3 regions of the Bradyrhizobium sp. BWA-3-5 genome follow, and region 2 is predicted to be linked to each of the others. Evidence: predicted binding sites of a transcription regulator. Region 2 holds the regulator's gene; each other region holds the start of a gene.

Region 1 (5,258 bases), 3.5 Mb from region 2:
ACGGCGGCAAAGCCCGATCGGCCCAGTCGAGGATTTTGGTGCGGTATTGCACCGGATTGGTGCCTGGTATCTCGACATAGTTGGTGTCGAACATGTCCTCCATCGAGATCGCGCCGCTATCGATGCCGCTCTCGAAGATCTTCTTCAGCGCGGCACCGGCTTCGATCGCGCGGGTCACCGCTTCAGTGTTGTCGTCCTGGATCGACCAGATCTTGTCTTCGAGCTTCTCGATCAACGCCGTGGCAGGCCGTTCGAACTGCGCGTGCGCGCCGGCTTTCGTCCGCTGGACGATGCGAATTCGGCACGCACCGACATCTTGCAGCGTCGCGTCAAAACTCTGGCCCTGCGCCAACGCTTCCGCGTTTGCCCCGCTGACCAGAATGCCGCCCATCGAAATCTCATAGACCGGTGCCGATATCACTCCGCGCGAGGTCGTAATCTCGATCTTGAGGCTGCAAGGCAGCTTTTCGTCCTTGCCGCGCTCGGCACGCTCGCCTTCCTTTTCTCCCTGGCGCAACAGCACGGCGCAGCGCGCCTTGAGTTTGTGCGCGAACGCGGTCACGGCCCGTCCAGCCCTGGCGACGCTTTCGCCATGCGCCTCGGCTTCCTTGGTGGCGCTGTCGATCTCGCCGGCGCTGTCGCCGACCGAGACGATGAAGCTGGAAGCGGAGGCCGCGTTGTCGGCCATTTCGCCTGTCGTGGCGTTCTGTTCGGCGACCGCGCCATTGACGTGCTCGAATACCGGGCGGATCGCTTCGATCGATTGCGTGATGCGATGAACGGCGTCGACCGAGCCGGCGGCGTCGCGCTGCAACGCCTCGATCTTCTTGGTGATCTCCTCGGTGGCGTTCTGGGTCTGCACCGCGAGCGCCTTCACTTCGGTGGCGACGACGGCGAAGCCGCGTCCGGCCTCGCCGGCGCGCGCCGCCTCGATGGTGGAGTTGAGCGCCAGCAGCGTGGTCTGCCGCGCGATCTGTGCGATCAGGTTGACGACGTTGCCGATCGCCGCCGAGGACTCGCGCAGGCGGTCGACATTGGCGCCGGCCTCGCGGGCGGCCGCGCTGGCCTCGTCGGCGAGCTTGCCGGCGTCGCGCACCTGGGCGCCGATCCCCTGCGCCGACTGGGTGAACTTGTCGGCGGCCTGCGAAAATGTCGTCGCCGTACGCTGGGCGGCGCTCGAGCGGCTGGTCAGCGCATCGGTGCGCTGGCGGATGGTCGAGAGCGTCGCCGCCGTGGCCTCGGCGCCGCCGGCGACCGAATTGGCCGCGCGCTCGAGCTGGCGGATCATCGCGCCGAGTTCGAGTTCCAGGAGTTCGAGGATCGCCCTGGCCGAATCACTATCGCCGGGCGCGGCTTCCACGCTGGGGGCAGCCGCCTGAACCTCGGGCTCAGAGGCGGGCTGGGCCAGCTCCGGCACCCGCTTTTTGAACAAACCGAAGGCCATAACGTCTCTTGAAAGTTGAGGATCTCTGCGAAATCCTCTCATCCGAGCATGAAGTCGTGGTTAACAACTGCCTGATTTTCCGGCAGGCGGCAGTATTGCCATACCAAAACCGGCTGCAAATCTTTGATTTCGGCGGGTTGCCGGCCTATAAGGCCGCGCCCTATCCCTACATCCCCTGGACGAATCCAAGAGACTGCGCATGGCCGGCCATTCCCAATTCAAGAACATCATGCACCGCAAGGGCCGGCAGGATGCCCAGAAATCCAAGCTGTTCGGCAAGCTGGCCCGCGAAATCACCGTCGCCGCCAAGCTGGGCACCCCGGACCCCGCGATGAATCCGCGGCTGCGCGCGGCCGTCATCGCGGCGCGCCAGGAAAACATGCCGAAGGACAATATCGAGCGCGCCATCAAGAAGGCGACCGGCGGTGAAAGCGAGAACTACGACGAAATCCGCTACGAGGGCTACGGCCCCGGCGGCGTCGCCGTGATCGTCGAGGCGCTGACCGACAACCGCAACCGCGCCGCCTCCGACATCCGCTCCTACTTCACCAAGTCGGGCGGCAATCTCGGCGAAACCGGCTCGGTCGCCTTCATGTTCGACCGCACCGGCATTATCGAATATGACGCCAGCGTCGCCTCCGACGATGCGATGCTGGAAGCCGCCATCGAGGCCGGCGCCGACGACGTGGCATCAAGCGAAAGCGGCCATGAGATCTACGCCTCGCAGGAAACCTTTCGCGAGGTCGCCAAGGCGCTGGAAGCCAAGTTCGGCGAAGCCCGCAAGGCGGCGCTGACCTGGAAGCCGCAGAACACGGTCGCGGTCGACGACGAGACCGGCGAGAAGCTCTTGAAGCTGATGGACCTCCTCAACGAGCACGACGACGTCCAGAACGTCTACGCCAATTTCGAGATCTCGGACGCGCTGGTCGCCAAGATGGGCGGGTAGGCGATCTCGTGTCCCGGACGCGGTGCAGCGCGTGAGCGCTGCTCCGCAGAGCCGGGACCCATGTCACCAGATGCCGAGCCGGATAGATGGGTCCCGGCTCTGCGGCGCACCACTTCGCGGTGCGCCGCGTCCGGGGCACGAGCCAGCGCATCCATCGGGGATTTCCGTTCTCTTTATGTTTCGTTCACACGGCTCTGGCGTTATCACTACGCCATGACAGCCTCACCGATTCGCCAACCCGTCCGTATCATCGGCATCGATCCTGGCCTGCGCCGCACCGGCTGGGGCGTGATTGAGTCCGAGGGTAACCGGCTTGTCTTCATCGGCTGCGGCTCGGTCGAGCCGCCGGACGATCTGCCCCTGGCCAGCCGCCTCCTGGCGATCCATGAGGGGCTCGCGGCCGTGCTCGGCGATTTCCGCCCGGCGGAGGCCGCCGTGGAACAGACCTTTGTGAACAAGGACGGCGTCGCGACGCTGAAGCTCGGCCAGGCCCGCGGCGTCGCCATGCTGTCGCCGGCGATGTTCGGTATTGCGGTTGCGGAATATGCGCCCAATCAGGTCAAGAAGACCGTGGTCGGGGCCGGACATGCCGACAAGAACCAGATCGCGGTGATGCTGAAAATATTGCTGCCGAAAGCCGAACCGAAATCCGCTGACGCGGCGGACGCGCTCGCCATCGCCGTCACCCACGCCCATCACCGCCAGGGTGCGCTGCTGCGGATCAAGGTGGCGAGCCTATGATCGGCAAGCTCAAAGGCCTGATCGATTCGTACGGCGAGGATTATGTCATCCTCGATGTCGGCGGCGTCGGCTATCAGGTGCATTGCTCCTCGCGTACGCTGCAGGCGCTGCCGTCGCCCGGCGAGGCGGCGGTGCTGTCGATCGAAACTTATGTGCGTGAAGATCAAATAAAGCTGTTCGGCTTCCGCACCGACGCCGAGCGCGAATGGTTTCGCTTGCTGCAGACCGTGCAGGGCGTCGGCGCCAAAGTCGCGCTCGCGGTGCTCGGCACCTTGCCGCCGGCCGAGCTCGCCAACGCGATTGCGCTGCGCGACAAGGCCGCGGTGTCGCGCACGCCCGGCGTCGGCCCGAAAGTCGCCGAGCGCATCGTCTCTGAGCTCAAGGACAAGGCGCCTGCCTTTGCCAATGTCGATCCTGCTGTCGTGCATCTCGCCGGCGCCGTCGACGATCAGCGCGCGCCGCGCCCGGTCACCGACGCGATTTCGGCGCTGGTCAATCTCGGCTATGGCCAGCCGCAGGCGGCGGCCGCGATTGCCGCGGCGTCACGCAGCGCTGGTGAAAAAGCCGAGACCGCGCAGCTGATCCGGCTGGGCCTGAAGGAGCTGGCGAAGTAGACTACGTTTGCCCTTCCCTGACGAAGGAACGCGTTTCCGTCATGTTGAGTGAAAAAGACCAGGAACTAATTGCCGCCGCGATTGACGCGATCAGGCCGCGGTATCGGAACCGTTGGCAAGAGGTCGGCGCAGCCATGCGCACCCGCGACGGCCGCATCGTCACCGGTGTGAACATCGACGCCTATATCGGCCGGATCGCCGTCTGTGCGGAGGCGATCGCCATTGGGCGCGCGATTACCGAAACCGGCGATCGCGGTATCGAGACCATCGTCGCCGTCCGTCATCCCAAACCGGACGAGCCCGGCGATATTGCCGTCGTCTCGCCCTGCGGCATCTGTCGCGAACTGATCCATGATTACGATGCGAACGCGCGGGTCATCGTTCCCGACAATGGCCGCGAGCCGAAGGTTGCGACCATCGGCGAGCTTTTGCCCAACAAGTACCGGAGGGGCAACGGGTGAACACCCCCTCCCGTATCGTCACCCCCGAGCGGCGTTCCGACGATGTCGGCGACACCGCGCTGCGTCCGCAACTGCTGTCGGAGTTTGTCGGCCAGGCGCAGGCGCGCAAGAATCTGTCGATCTTCATCGAGGCGGCGCGCAAGCGCGGCGAGGCGCTGGATCATGTGCTGTTCGTCGGCCCACCCGGCCTCGGCAAGACCACGCTGGCACAGATCGTTGCGCGCGAGCTCGGCGTCGGCTTTCGCGCCACCTCAGGCCCGGTGATCGCGAAGGCCGGCGATCTTGCGGCGCTGCTCACCAATCTGGAAGAGCGCGACGTGCTCTTCATCGATGAGATCCATCGCCTCAGCCCGGCGGTCGAAGAAGTACTCTATCCCGCGATGGAGGATTTTCAGCTCGACCTCATCATCGGCGAGGGACCCGCGGCGCGCTCGGTCAAGATCGAGCTGGCAAAATTCACCCTGGTCGGTGCGACGACGCGCGCAGGGCTGTTGACCAATCCACTGCGCGACCGCTTCGGCATTCCGGTCCGCCTGAATTTCTACACCGAGGACGAGCTGGAGAAGATCGTCTCGCGCGGCGCCCGCGTGCTCAACATCGGCATGACGGCTGATGGCGCCAACGAGATCGCGCGCCGCGCCCGCGGCACGCCGCGCATCGCCGGGCGCCTCTTGCGCCGCGTGCGCGATTTTGCTTCCGCGGCCGATGCCAGCTCCGTCGACCGCGCCATTGCCGACCACGCGCTGAGCGCGCTGGAAGTCGATGCCGCCGGTCTCGACGCCATGGACCGCCGCTACCTGACCACGATTGCGCTCAACTATGGCGGCGGGCCGGTCGGGGTGGAAACCATGGCGGCGGCGCTGTCGGAGCCGCGCGACGCCATCGAGGACATCATCGAGCCGTACCTGATCCAGTGCGGCTATCTGCAGCGCACCCCGCGCGGCCGGCTTTTGACCTCGCACGCCTTCCGCCATCTCGGCCTCGCCGAGCCGACGCGCGATCCCGCGCAATTCGGCCTGTTCGGCAACGGCGACAGCGACGACGGACCGCTT
Region 2 (5,258 bases):
CTGCTGGGGAATGTTGCCGAGCGATCTCTGGTAGGCCCGCTCGGCGTCCTTCTCGGCCCTTATTTCGGCCGGCGTCTTGTCCTTGTCGGTCTCGCCGTAGGCGGGAGGACGGGCCTGCTGACCCCAGGCGGGACCAGCCAAGAATGCAATCACAACGGTCGCGCTCAAAATTCTGCCCACGATTTTCATGCCACCACTCCCTGTTTTGACCCAACGCTTAGCACAGCTCGCGGACCGGCTTAAATGCCGGATCGAGCGGAAATCAGTCCGAGCCGTTGCCCATGCCCAATCAGTTTTGTAAACGACTGCCATGAATTCGCCGCCAGCGCCCCACTCCGCCGACGTCCTGTTGTTCGACCTCGGCCGCGTCGTGCTCGATATCAGCTTCGACCGCGTGATGGCGTGCTGGGCAGGCCATGCGGGCTGCACGCCTGTTGACCTCGCCGCGCGCTTCATTGTCGACGACAGTTTCAAGCATCACGAGATCGGCCGGATCGACGACGCCGCGTTCTTCGCAAACCTGCGCCAGTCGCTCGGCATCACCATCACGGACGCCCAATTCCTGGAAGGCTGGAACGCGATCTTCACCGGCGAGATGCCCGGCATTGCCCCGCTTCTCGCCGGTGCGGCGCGGCGCCTGCCGCTCTATGCCTTTTCCAATACCAATCCGGCCCATGTCGCGCATTTCTCGCGGGCCTATACTGATGTCCTCAGCCACTTCCGCGAGATCTTCCTGTCCTCGAGCATCGGTTTGCGCAAACCCGACGCCGAAGCCTATGATCATGTGATAAAAGCGATCGGCGTGCCGGCCTCGCGGATCCTGTTCTTCGACGATTCAGCCGCCAATATCGAAGGCGCGCGGGCGCGCGGCCTTTCTGCCATCCACGTGACATCGACGGATGACGTGGCAAGGGCACTGACCGCACTTGGAATTTAGGGAGGTCTGCCCGTGGCCTTGATGCCGGTTGCCGATGCATTGTCCGCGATCCTTGATGGCGCCGATCCCCTGCCCGAGGAAATGGTCGCGCTGGACGCCGCCCATCACCGCGTGCTGGCGCGCGACGTCGCGGCGCGGCGGACCCAGCCGCCTGAGGCGATGTCGGCGATGGACGGCTATGCGGTGCGCGCAACGGATGCCGCCGATCTCTCCGCCCGGCTCAAAGTGATCGGCGAGGTCGCCGCTGGCCGCCCGTTCGAACGGAAGGTCGGCCGCGGCGAAGCGGTGCGAATTTTCACCGGCGGCGTCATCCCAGACGGCGCCGACGCCGTCATCATCCAGGAAGACACGGCTGTCGACGGCGATCATATCACCATCACCGAAGCCGCCGTCCCCGGGCGGCATATCCGCGCCGCCGGCGTCGATTTCCGTGAGGGTGACGTGCTGCTGAAGCGCGGGCGCCGCCTCTCCGACCGCGACCTGTCGCTCGCCGCCGGCATGAACTATCCGGAAGTCGCCGTGCACCGCCGCCCGAAAGTGGCCGTGCTGGGCACAGGCGACGAGTTGGTCATGCCCGGCACGATCCCCGGCCCCGGCCAGATCGTCTACTCCAACGGCTATGGCTTGCGCGCGCTGGCGCGGGCGGAGGGCGCCGAGGTCGTCGATCTCGGCCTGGCCGCCGACACCGTTGCCGCCACCACGGAAGGTATCCGCCGTGCCAACGAGTCCAACGCGGATGTCCTGATTACCATGGGCGGGGCGTCCGTCGGGGACCATGACCTCGTCAAGCAGTCGCTCGAAGCCGAAGGGACGACCATGGCCTTTTGGCGGATCGCGATGCGGCCGGGCAAGCCGATGATGCATGGCAGGCTCGGCTCGATGCGGGTGATCGGCCTGCCCGGCAATCCCGTCTCTTCCTATGTCTGCGGATTCCTGTTCCTGGTGCCGCTGATTCGCGCTTTATCGGGCCGCGACCACGTCCATCACGTCAGGGAAGGCGCCGTTTTGGGCCGCGACCTCGCCGCCAACGACCAGCGCGAAGATTATCTTCGCGCCCGCCTGGAAGAGCACGAGGACGGCACGCTGACGGCCGTGCCGGTCACCCACCAGGACTCCTCACTGCTCGGGAATCTCGCTGCGGCACGGGCACTTGTGATACGTCCGCCATTCGCGCCGGCCGCCGTGAAGGGGTCGCGTTGCGAGCTTCTGCGCCTGCCGGAATGACGCGCCGAACGGCGCATCCGGCCGCTATCGCCAATGCGTTCACCTGAAATTAAGTGGTTGCGGAACACATATCGAACATATAGTGTCCGTTCATGATTTGTTTCGAGCGCTAGTGTCTCTGGTTGGGAGTTTGGGGACTCCGGCGATCTGGGCGCTGAAATTCGAGACCGAACGACGATACCAAACCGGGGGATTGCTCGCGATGCTTACGCGCAAACAGTATGAGCTACTGCGTTTCATCAATGAACGGCTGAAAGAGGCCGGCGTGCCGCCCTCCTTCGACGAGATGAAGGACGCGCTCGACCTGCGCTCGAAGTCCGGAATCCACCGCCTGATTACGGCGCTGGAGGAGCGCGGCTTCATCCGCCGCCTGCCCAACCGCGCCCGCGCCATCGAAGTCATCAAGCTGCCGGAGCTTGCGACAGCCGGCAACGGCCGCCGCGGCTTCACGCCAAGCGTTATTGAAGGCACGCTCGGCAAGCGCACCTCAAGCCCGCCTGTTGCCGAGGACGACGGCAATCGTCCGGTCGCCGTGCCCGTGATGGGCCGGATCGCCGCCGGCACGCCGATCGAGGCGCTGCAGACCCGCAGCCATACGATCAGCGTGCCGCCTGACATGCTCGGCTCCGGCGAACATTACGCGCTCGAAGTGCGCGGCGATTCCATGGTCGATGCCGGCATTCTCGACGGCGACATGGCGCTGATCCAGCGCAACGAGACCGCCGACACCGGCGATATCGTGGTGGCGCTGATCGACGAGGAGGAAGCCACGCTAAAGCGTTTCCGCCGCCGCGGCGCCTCGATCGCGCTCGAGCCGGCCAACGCCGCCTATGAAGTCCGCATCCTGCCGCCCAACCGGGTCCGAATCCAGGGCAAGCTGATCGGGCTGTACCGCAAATACTGATCTTTAAATATTGGTCTGTCGGTTGGCGTACATGACGACAACGACATCCAGCCCCGGCCATCGGCCGGGGTTTTTTGCTGCGTGAAGGAACAAAGCCCCGTTATCGCGCTTGTGATTTTGATCGCAGTCAGGCCAGTCGCAGAATTTGTCCCGAACCAAGAAAAGCTTCTGCCAAGTCCACTTGCGATAAAATCCACTGCGATAGAGGCCTGTGCCTCCTTCCAGACACGGGTCAGCTATCTCAAACGAGGGAGCCATCCGATGTGTGACTATAGCCTGCACGCCGTGGCGACGCGCCCTGCCCGGGTCGGCGAGACGCTTGTTACCACAACCTTCCGCGGTACTTCGACCCGCGGCTTTGCGTCAGAGCGCGAACCAGCAGTGGCGGTCTGCATGCTTCCCGGCACCGAACTGGCGTTCGCCGAGGACGTCAGATACGATAACCGCTGGATCTGGACGCGAACCACCGAGTGGCGGGTCGGCAAGTTCAATCAGATCGAGCCCGAAGTGGCCGACCGTCACCATGACGCGATCGAATTTCCCGATGGCAGCCATGTGCTGGTGACGCAGCTTTGCGAAGGCCAGCGGGCGACCGTGCTGCAATTGCCGGTGGTCCAGACCGGCGGCGAGCGCGCCCCGAAAGCCGTCGAAGCGCCTCCGGCCGCTTCTATCGTGACCGGCTAAACGCCGCGCATGTAATCCGCCGGTTCAAACCGGCGGATTACGTGATATATTGCCTGGAAAATCGGCGCCGAGGGCAGTCGGTGGTCAACAAGATTACATGGCAAAGAGCCGGACGCGTCACTGCACCGGGGCGGTACATGTTCCGCTATGGCTGGCTCACCGTCACCGCGGACGATCTCGCGATCTGGCAGCAATTCCCCGACGCCTCGTTCACGTTGGTCAACCTGCCTTCGCAGCCTGACGCGCCGGAGGAGTTTCACCTCGGCGCGTTCGAGATACCGGTCGCTCCTCCGCACGACGATCGCTGAACTCAATTTATTCTTCCGCCTGAAGGTCCGCCTCGGCCGGCGTCGCATCGACGGCCCGCGCCGGCACGCGCGGCGCCAGCACGGTGGCGTCCGGCTCGCGCTCCTCAGCTACGGCCGGCGACCACGGCCGGTCGATCCCGCGCGGCTTGACCGCCTCGACGACAAAGCCTTCCCTGCCTCGCCCTAGCGCCATCGCGCCCTGGCGCCGCAATCGCTCGCCGTCGATCACGGAAGCGCTGCAGGCGGCCGGCGCCTGCCGCAGCGTCACGATCAGCGCCGTGCGCTCGCAATCATCCGCAAACGCTTCCGGCCTGAACGCCTGCGCGACCAGCGGGCCGCCCGCAGACGGCACCACGCAGCCGAGGTCGTCGCAGGACACGCCTGAGGTGAGCGTGGCATCGGTTGCGTTGCGCGCATCGGCATCCGCCGCCAGCCACTCCTTCAGCAGGAACGTATCCTTCGAGCCCTTCACCGCGTGCATCAGATGCAGCCGGCCGTCCTGGCCGCGGACGCCGACATGGCGGCCGTCCGCAGAGATCAGAATATCCGGTGGCGTCACCCGCGCCGCCCACATCGCCGCCAGCACCACCAGCGCGGCGCCCGACCAGCGCAGCGGCGTGCGCAGCAGGCCGAGCAGGATGATGCCAATACTCGCCGCGATCAGCGGGCCGATGCCGAAGGCCGGAATGCGGCCAACCGCGCCGGGCAATGCCGCGACCCATTGCGTGACCGCAATCATCCAGTCGATGCCAAAACCCATGATCGCCCAGAACAGCCCATCGAAGCCGAACGGCATGGCGACGAGGCCGAGCAGGCCCGCCGGCATCACGACCGCCGACACCACCGGCATCGCCGCGAGGTTGGCGATCACGCCATAGGGCGTCACCCGGTGGAAGTGAAAGGCCGCGTAAGGCATGGTCGCAAGCCCCGCCACCAGGGAGGCCAGCAGCAGCATGGTGAACTCGCGGCCGCCCCACAGCGCGGCCCGCGCGGTCGCGTTGTTGTCGGGCGCGGCGAACAGGCGCGGCATGCCGATCTGCACCAGCGCCACCAGGCCCAGCGTGGCGGCAAACGACATCTGGAAGCTCGGATGCACCAGCGCCTCCGGCGCCACCGCCAGCACGATCAAGGCGGCGACCGCGAGCGTGCGGAAGGTGATGGCGCGGCGGTCGACCATGACCGCGATCAGCACCACGGCGGT
Region 3 (5,258 bases), 110 kb from region 2:
GTCGGAACATAGGAAGAACGGTAAGAAATTTCCAGTGCCGCGCGCGAATCATCAACGGATTGTTTTGTGCCATCAATATTTTGGCAGCAGTCGTCAGCAGGAACGCATAAAAAAGGCCGGCGCAAGGCCGGCCTTTTCCCAGTCGGGAACTCTCCTGATGCAGAGATCAGTAGCTGCCGAACTTGTAGTTGATGCGAGCGGTGAGGAGGTCAGCGTCCTGCTTGATGTCATCGTTGCGGGTGTTGATGCCACCGATAACGCTGCGGAAGTTGTAGTTGTTGGTGCCCATGAACAGGTGGTTATACTCGACGCCGAATGACCAGTTCGGCGCGAAGGCGTATTCGACGCCGGCACCAACCGTGCCACCCCAGCGGGTCTCCTCGGCGCGGTCGATCACGACGCCGGCGAACACACCTTCGTAGCGGTTGTCGGTGACCGCAGCACCACCCTTGACGTAGAACAGGACGTTGTTGGCGGCGTAGCCAACCTGGCCGGTGAACAGACCGAATGCGTCGATCTTGGTGTGGTTGCTGGAGAGCGGCGCAAAGGTGTTCGAACCGTTGAAGTCGGCCCAGTTGCCCTGCGCTTCGATGCCGAACACCCAGTTTCCGGTCTGCCATCGATAGCCGATCTGACCACCGACCGTGCCGCCATCGGCGTCATGGCAGCCCAAGGAAGTCGGTGCCACCGGAATGCCGAGGACTGCGGTGTTGGTCGAACAGTTGTGGCTCGTGCCCCATCCGCCGTTCGCGCCGATGTAGAAGCCGCTCCAGTTATACGCTGCAACTGCCATCGGTGGCGCTTTGGTGTAGGGCCGCGCGGCAAGATCGGCGGCGATCGCGGGCGCCATCCCAAGCGCGATCAAGCCAGTGGTCGTCAGCAGAATCTTTTTCACTTTTCTTTTCCTTTCGCGGCTCTCGAACGCAACTCCCTCAGCCGTCAATTTGAGGTTGCTCCTGCGTATAGCCGAGGCCGCGCCGGATTCCTGTCTCCCAAAAACCACATCCGCGGCAAATGTAGGTAATATGCAACCGTTGCGGGTAGTGATGGAACCCAATTACAACCAAGCAAAAAGGCCGGCGTAACGCCGGCCTTTTCGTATTCCCGAGTACTGCAGCAGGTCAGTATTTCGCGATAACAGGGCCACCCCAGCGGTAGTTCACACGAACTGTGACGAGATCGACATCCTGGCGGATGCGGTCAGTGCCGAAGAAGACGCCAGCCGCTGTGGTGAAGTCGTGGCTGCGGTCCTGCATGAACAGGTGGTTGTATTCAACGCCGGCCGACCAGTTGGGGGCAAAGCCGAATTCGAGGCCCGCACCGACCGCTGCACCCCAGCGGGTGTCGTCACCAGTGGTGGCAACCACGAAACCCGTGGCAGCATCACGGATGCGGAAGCGATCCGCTGTAACGGCCGCACCGCCCTTGACGTAGAACAAAACGTTATTCGCGGCCCAACCGATCTGGCCCGTGATCAGGCCGAAGGCGTCGATGCGCGACTCGTTGCGGAGTGTCGGATCGAACAGGCTGACATTGCTGCCCCTGAAGTCGGCCCAGTTGCCCTGGCCTTCCAGACCGAACACCCAGGTGCCGGTCTGCCAGCGATAACCGAGCTGGCCGCCGGCGGTGCCGCCGGTTGCATCGTGGCAGCCTTCGGGGAAGGCAACGATGGGGCCCAGGCCGGCGTCGGTGAGATCCCAGCACTTGCGGCTCGAGCCCCAGCCGCCGTTGGCACCGATGTAGAAGCCGCTCCAGTCATAGACCGCGGCGATCGCAGGCGGCGGCGCCTTGGTGTAAGGGCGCGCAGCCAGGTCGGCGGCCGCTGCGGGCGCAGCGAACGCGATAAGAGCAACTGTACCTAACCAAACCTTCTTCATGGCTATCTCCAGATTGCACGCTTCCGTTGGTCCCGAAGCGTTTCCCCAAGGGCGCGAGCGCCGCGCCGGTGGGTTGTATTTATCGTGACTCGCTCAGAAATGGCGTCTCCGAAATGACACACAGGAAAACCAAGTGTAATGGAACCAAGATAATGATTTGTTAGAGAAAATTGGAACTTTGGCGGGAACTTTCGGGGTTCCATTTCGAGTTCATTTCGGTTCCCCGTGGGTTCCCGTGGTTCGCTCCGAGGTTGCGTCGTTGTGTTCCGAACGGACAAGTGGAACAAAGCTGGAACATTCGCGTGGCCGATGCTATATGTGGATAACCGCCGGCTTGCGAAGGGATCGCGGGGTCAGCGGGGCCTGCGAGCGTATAGGGTCGGCCCGAAAGGTCCGAGAAGCGGACGCGGAAGTCAGACAAGCGACAGGTCAAGAAATTGAAACGGCCGCGGCCGGAGCAGTGATTTTTGCCGGCGATATCGAGTGGAGAGCTGTGATGGCGGGAAGTGTGAACAAGGTGATTCTGGTCGGCAACCTCGGCAAGGATCCGGAAATCCGGCGGACCCAGGACGGGCGGCCGGTCGCCAATCTGAGCATTGCAACGTCCGAGACCTGGCGCGACAAGGCGACCGGCGAGCGCAAGGAAAAGACCGAGTGGCACCGCGTCGTGATCTTCAATGAGGGCCTCTGCAAGGTCGCCGAGCAGTATCTGAAAAAGGGCGCCAAGGTTTACATCGAGGGCGCGCTGCAGACGCGCAAATGGACCGACCAGAGCGGCGTCGAGAAATACTCGACCGAGGTCGTGCTGCAGGGCTTCAACTCGACGCTGACCATGCTCGACGGCCGCGGCGGCGGTGGGGGAGGCGGCTTCGGCTCCGACGATGCCGGCGATTTCGGCTCCAGCGGCCCGGCTAGCTCCGCGCCCCGGCGGGCCGTCGCGGCGGGCAGCCGCAACAGCGACATGGACGACGACATCCCATTCTAAATCTATCGCTGTTTACCGCGCTGAACAGCATCATCCGAGGCGCCGCGAAGCGGCGTCTTGAAGGATGCAGGCGCGCTGCGATCTGCCGCGCGCCAGTGATTAACTGCGCCCCGTCTCGATCGCCAACTCGAGATGGAGCGCCGCCATGAGCCTCGCACCGCTGCTGGAGGCCCCCGGAACGATCCCGCTGCACGCCTTCGCCGCCATCGCGGCGTTCGCGCTCGGCATTGTGCAGTTCGCCGCCCCAAAGGGAACGCTGCCGCACAGGACGCTCGGCCTGGATCTGGGTGATGCTGATGGCAGCGGTTGCGATCAGTTCGCTCTGGATCCACGAGATCCGCCTGGTCGGGCCGTTCAGTCCGATCCATATCCTGTCGGTCTTCGTGCCGGTCATGCTGGCGCTGGCGGTGCTACATGCGCGCCGGCACAATGTCAGCGGCCACAAGAAGGCGATGACGTCGATCTTCTTCGGCGCGCTGATCATCGCCGGCGCGTTCACCTTCCTGCCCGGGCGGATCATGCATGCGGTAGTTTTCGGCTCCTGAGATGGAGGTAATGAGACACCGTTCCGATCCGGTTATTGCGGTCCGGAAATGGCTATCTCGGCAGCCTCCGGAAAATCGTCTCGCGATGCGTTAAGTCCATGAAAAAACGAGCGGAAAAACAGCTTCGCCCGAAGGCTCCGGGGTGGTGATCGGGCCTTCGATGCGCTATATGATTCCCGACTGAGAACTGACTGGATTCCCCCTTTGGCCGATAACGAAGACGACAAGCCCGGCGAGCCGCCGGAGCCCTCCGACATCCGTCCCGTTTCCATCCTCGACGAGATGAAGCGCTCCTACCTCGATTACGCCATGAGCGTGATCGTGGCGCGCGCGCTGCCGGATGCGCGCGACGGCCTCAAGCCCGTGCACCGCCGCATTCTCTATTCGATGCATGAGCAGGGACACACGCCGGACAAGAAATACGTCAAGTCCGCGCGCGTCGTCGGTGATGTGATCGGTAAATATCATCCGCACGGCGATCAATCGATCTACGACGCGATGGTGCGGATGGCGCAGGATTTTTCCATGCGCGTACCGCTGATCGACGGGCAGGGCAATTTCGGCTCGATCGACGGCGATCCTCCGGCGGCTTATCGATATACCGAAGCGCGCCTGACCCGGTCGGCGCAGGAAGTGATCGGCGATATCAACGAAGAGACGGTCGACTTCCAGCCGAACTATGACAATTCCGAGAAGGAACCGTCGGTTCTACCCGCCAAGTTCCCGAATCTTCTGGTCAATGGCGCCGGCGGCATCGCGGTCGGCATGGCAACCAACATCCCGCCGCACAATCTCGGCGAGGTCATCGATGCCTGCGTCGCGCTGATCGACAATCCAGCGCTCACGATCGACGATCTCATCAACATCGTGCCCGGCCCGGATTTCCCGACCGGCGGCATTATTCTCGGCCGTCAGGGCATCCGTTCCGCCTATCATCTCGGCCGTGGCTCGATCGTGATGCGCGGAAAGGTCACGATCGATACGGTCCGCAAGGACCGCGAAGCGATCATCATCACCGAAATTCCCTACCAGGTGAACAAGGCGACGATGGTCGAGCGCATTGCCGATCTGGTGAAAGAGAAAAAGATCGAGGGCATTGGCGACCTCCGCGATGAGTCCGACCGCGACGGCTATCGCGTCGTCATCGAGCTGAAGCGCGAAACCGTGCCCGATGTAGTGCTCAACCAGCTCTATCGGTTCACGCCGTTGCAGGCGAATTTCCCCGCCAACATGCTGGCGTTGGATTCCGGTCGTCCGCAGACGATGACCCTGAAGGACCTACTCACCATCTTCGTCGCCTTCCGCGAGCAGGTGGTGACCCGGCGGACCAAGTTCCGGCTCAACAAGGCGCGTGACCGCGCCCATATCCTGGTCGGCCTTGCGATCGCGGTCGCCAATATCGACGAAATGATCCGCGTTATCAGAACCTCGCCAGATCCGAACACCGCGCGCGATACGCTGATGTCGCGCGACTGGCCGGCGCGGGACGTCGAGGCGATGATCACGCTGATCGACGATCCGAGGCACCGCATCAACGCCGATGGTACGATCCGGCTGTCGATGGAGCAGGCCAAGGCCATCCTCGACCTGCGGCTCCAGCGGCTGACCGCACTGGGGCGGGATGAGATTTCCGATGACCTCGACAAGCTCGCGGCAGAGATCGCCGATTATCTCGACATCCTGCGGTCACGCGCCCGCGTTCAGGCGATCGTGAAGACCGAACTGGCCGAGGTGAAACAGAAGTTCGCCACCCCGCGCAGGACCGTCATCATCGAGCAGGAAGGCGAAGTCGAGGACGAGGACCTGATCCAGCGCGAGGACATGGTGGTCACCGTCTCGCATGCCGGCTAC

Evidence for each region. The regulator LexA, encoded in region 2, represses DNA repair genes until DNA is damaged. The targets are predictions, from matches to a motif close to TGTTCNNNNTGTGTTCNG.
Region 1: a site for LexA is predicted at 2,556-2,573, ahead of ruvC (crossover junction endodeoxyribonuclease RuvC). Genes of this name have one in related genera too.
Region 3: a site for LexA is predicted at 2,157-2,174, ahead of RX331_RS18490 (single-stranded DNA-binding protein). Genes of this name have one in related genera too.

Annotation. Positions count from the first base shown of each region.
Region 1 covers NZ_CP136626.1:7,199,141-7,204,398, reverse strand. The annotation lists gene RX331_RS34655 (methyl-accepting chemotaxis protein) at 1-1,444, opposite strand, end outside; gene RX331_RS34650 (YebC/PmpR family DNA-binding transcriptional regulator) at 1,644-2,390, shown strand; gene ruvC (crossover junction endodeoxyribonuclease RuvC) at 2,604-3,131, shown strand; gene ruvA (Holliday junction branch migration protein RuvA) at 3,128-3,745, shown strand; gene RX331_RS34635 (cytidine deaminase) at 3,787-4,206, shown strand; gene ruvB (Holliday junction branch migration DNA helicase RuvB) at 4,203-5,258, shown strand, end outside.
Region 2 covers NZ_CP136626.1:3,716,431-3,721,688, reverse strand. The annotation lists gene RX331_RS17960 (hypothetical protein) at 1-189, opposite strand, end outside; gene RX331_RS17955 (HAD family phosphatase) at 311-937, shown strand; gene glp (gephyrin-like molybdotransferase Glp) at 950-2,161, shown strand; gene lexA (transcriptional repressor LexA) at 2,364-3,065, shown strand; gene RX331_RS17940 (hypothetical protein) at 3,327-3,749, shown strand; gene RX331_RS17935 (hypothetical protein) at 3,887-4,057, shown strand; gene RX331_RS17930 (ComEC/Rec2 family competence protein) at 4,065-5,258, opposite strand, start outside.
Region 3 covers NZ_CP136626.1:3,825,890-3,831,147, forward strand. The annotation lists gene RX331_RS18480 (outer membrane protein) at 167-895, opposite strand; gene RX331_RS18485 (outer membrane protein) at 1,122-1,877, opposite strand; gene RX331_RS18490 (single-stranded DNA-binding protein) at 2,374-2,862, shown strand; partial or broken gene RX331_RS18495 (DUF2306 domain-containing protein) at 3,008-3,407, shown strand; gene gyrA (DNA gyrase subunit A) at 3,612-5,258, shown strand, end outside.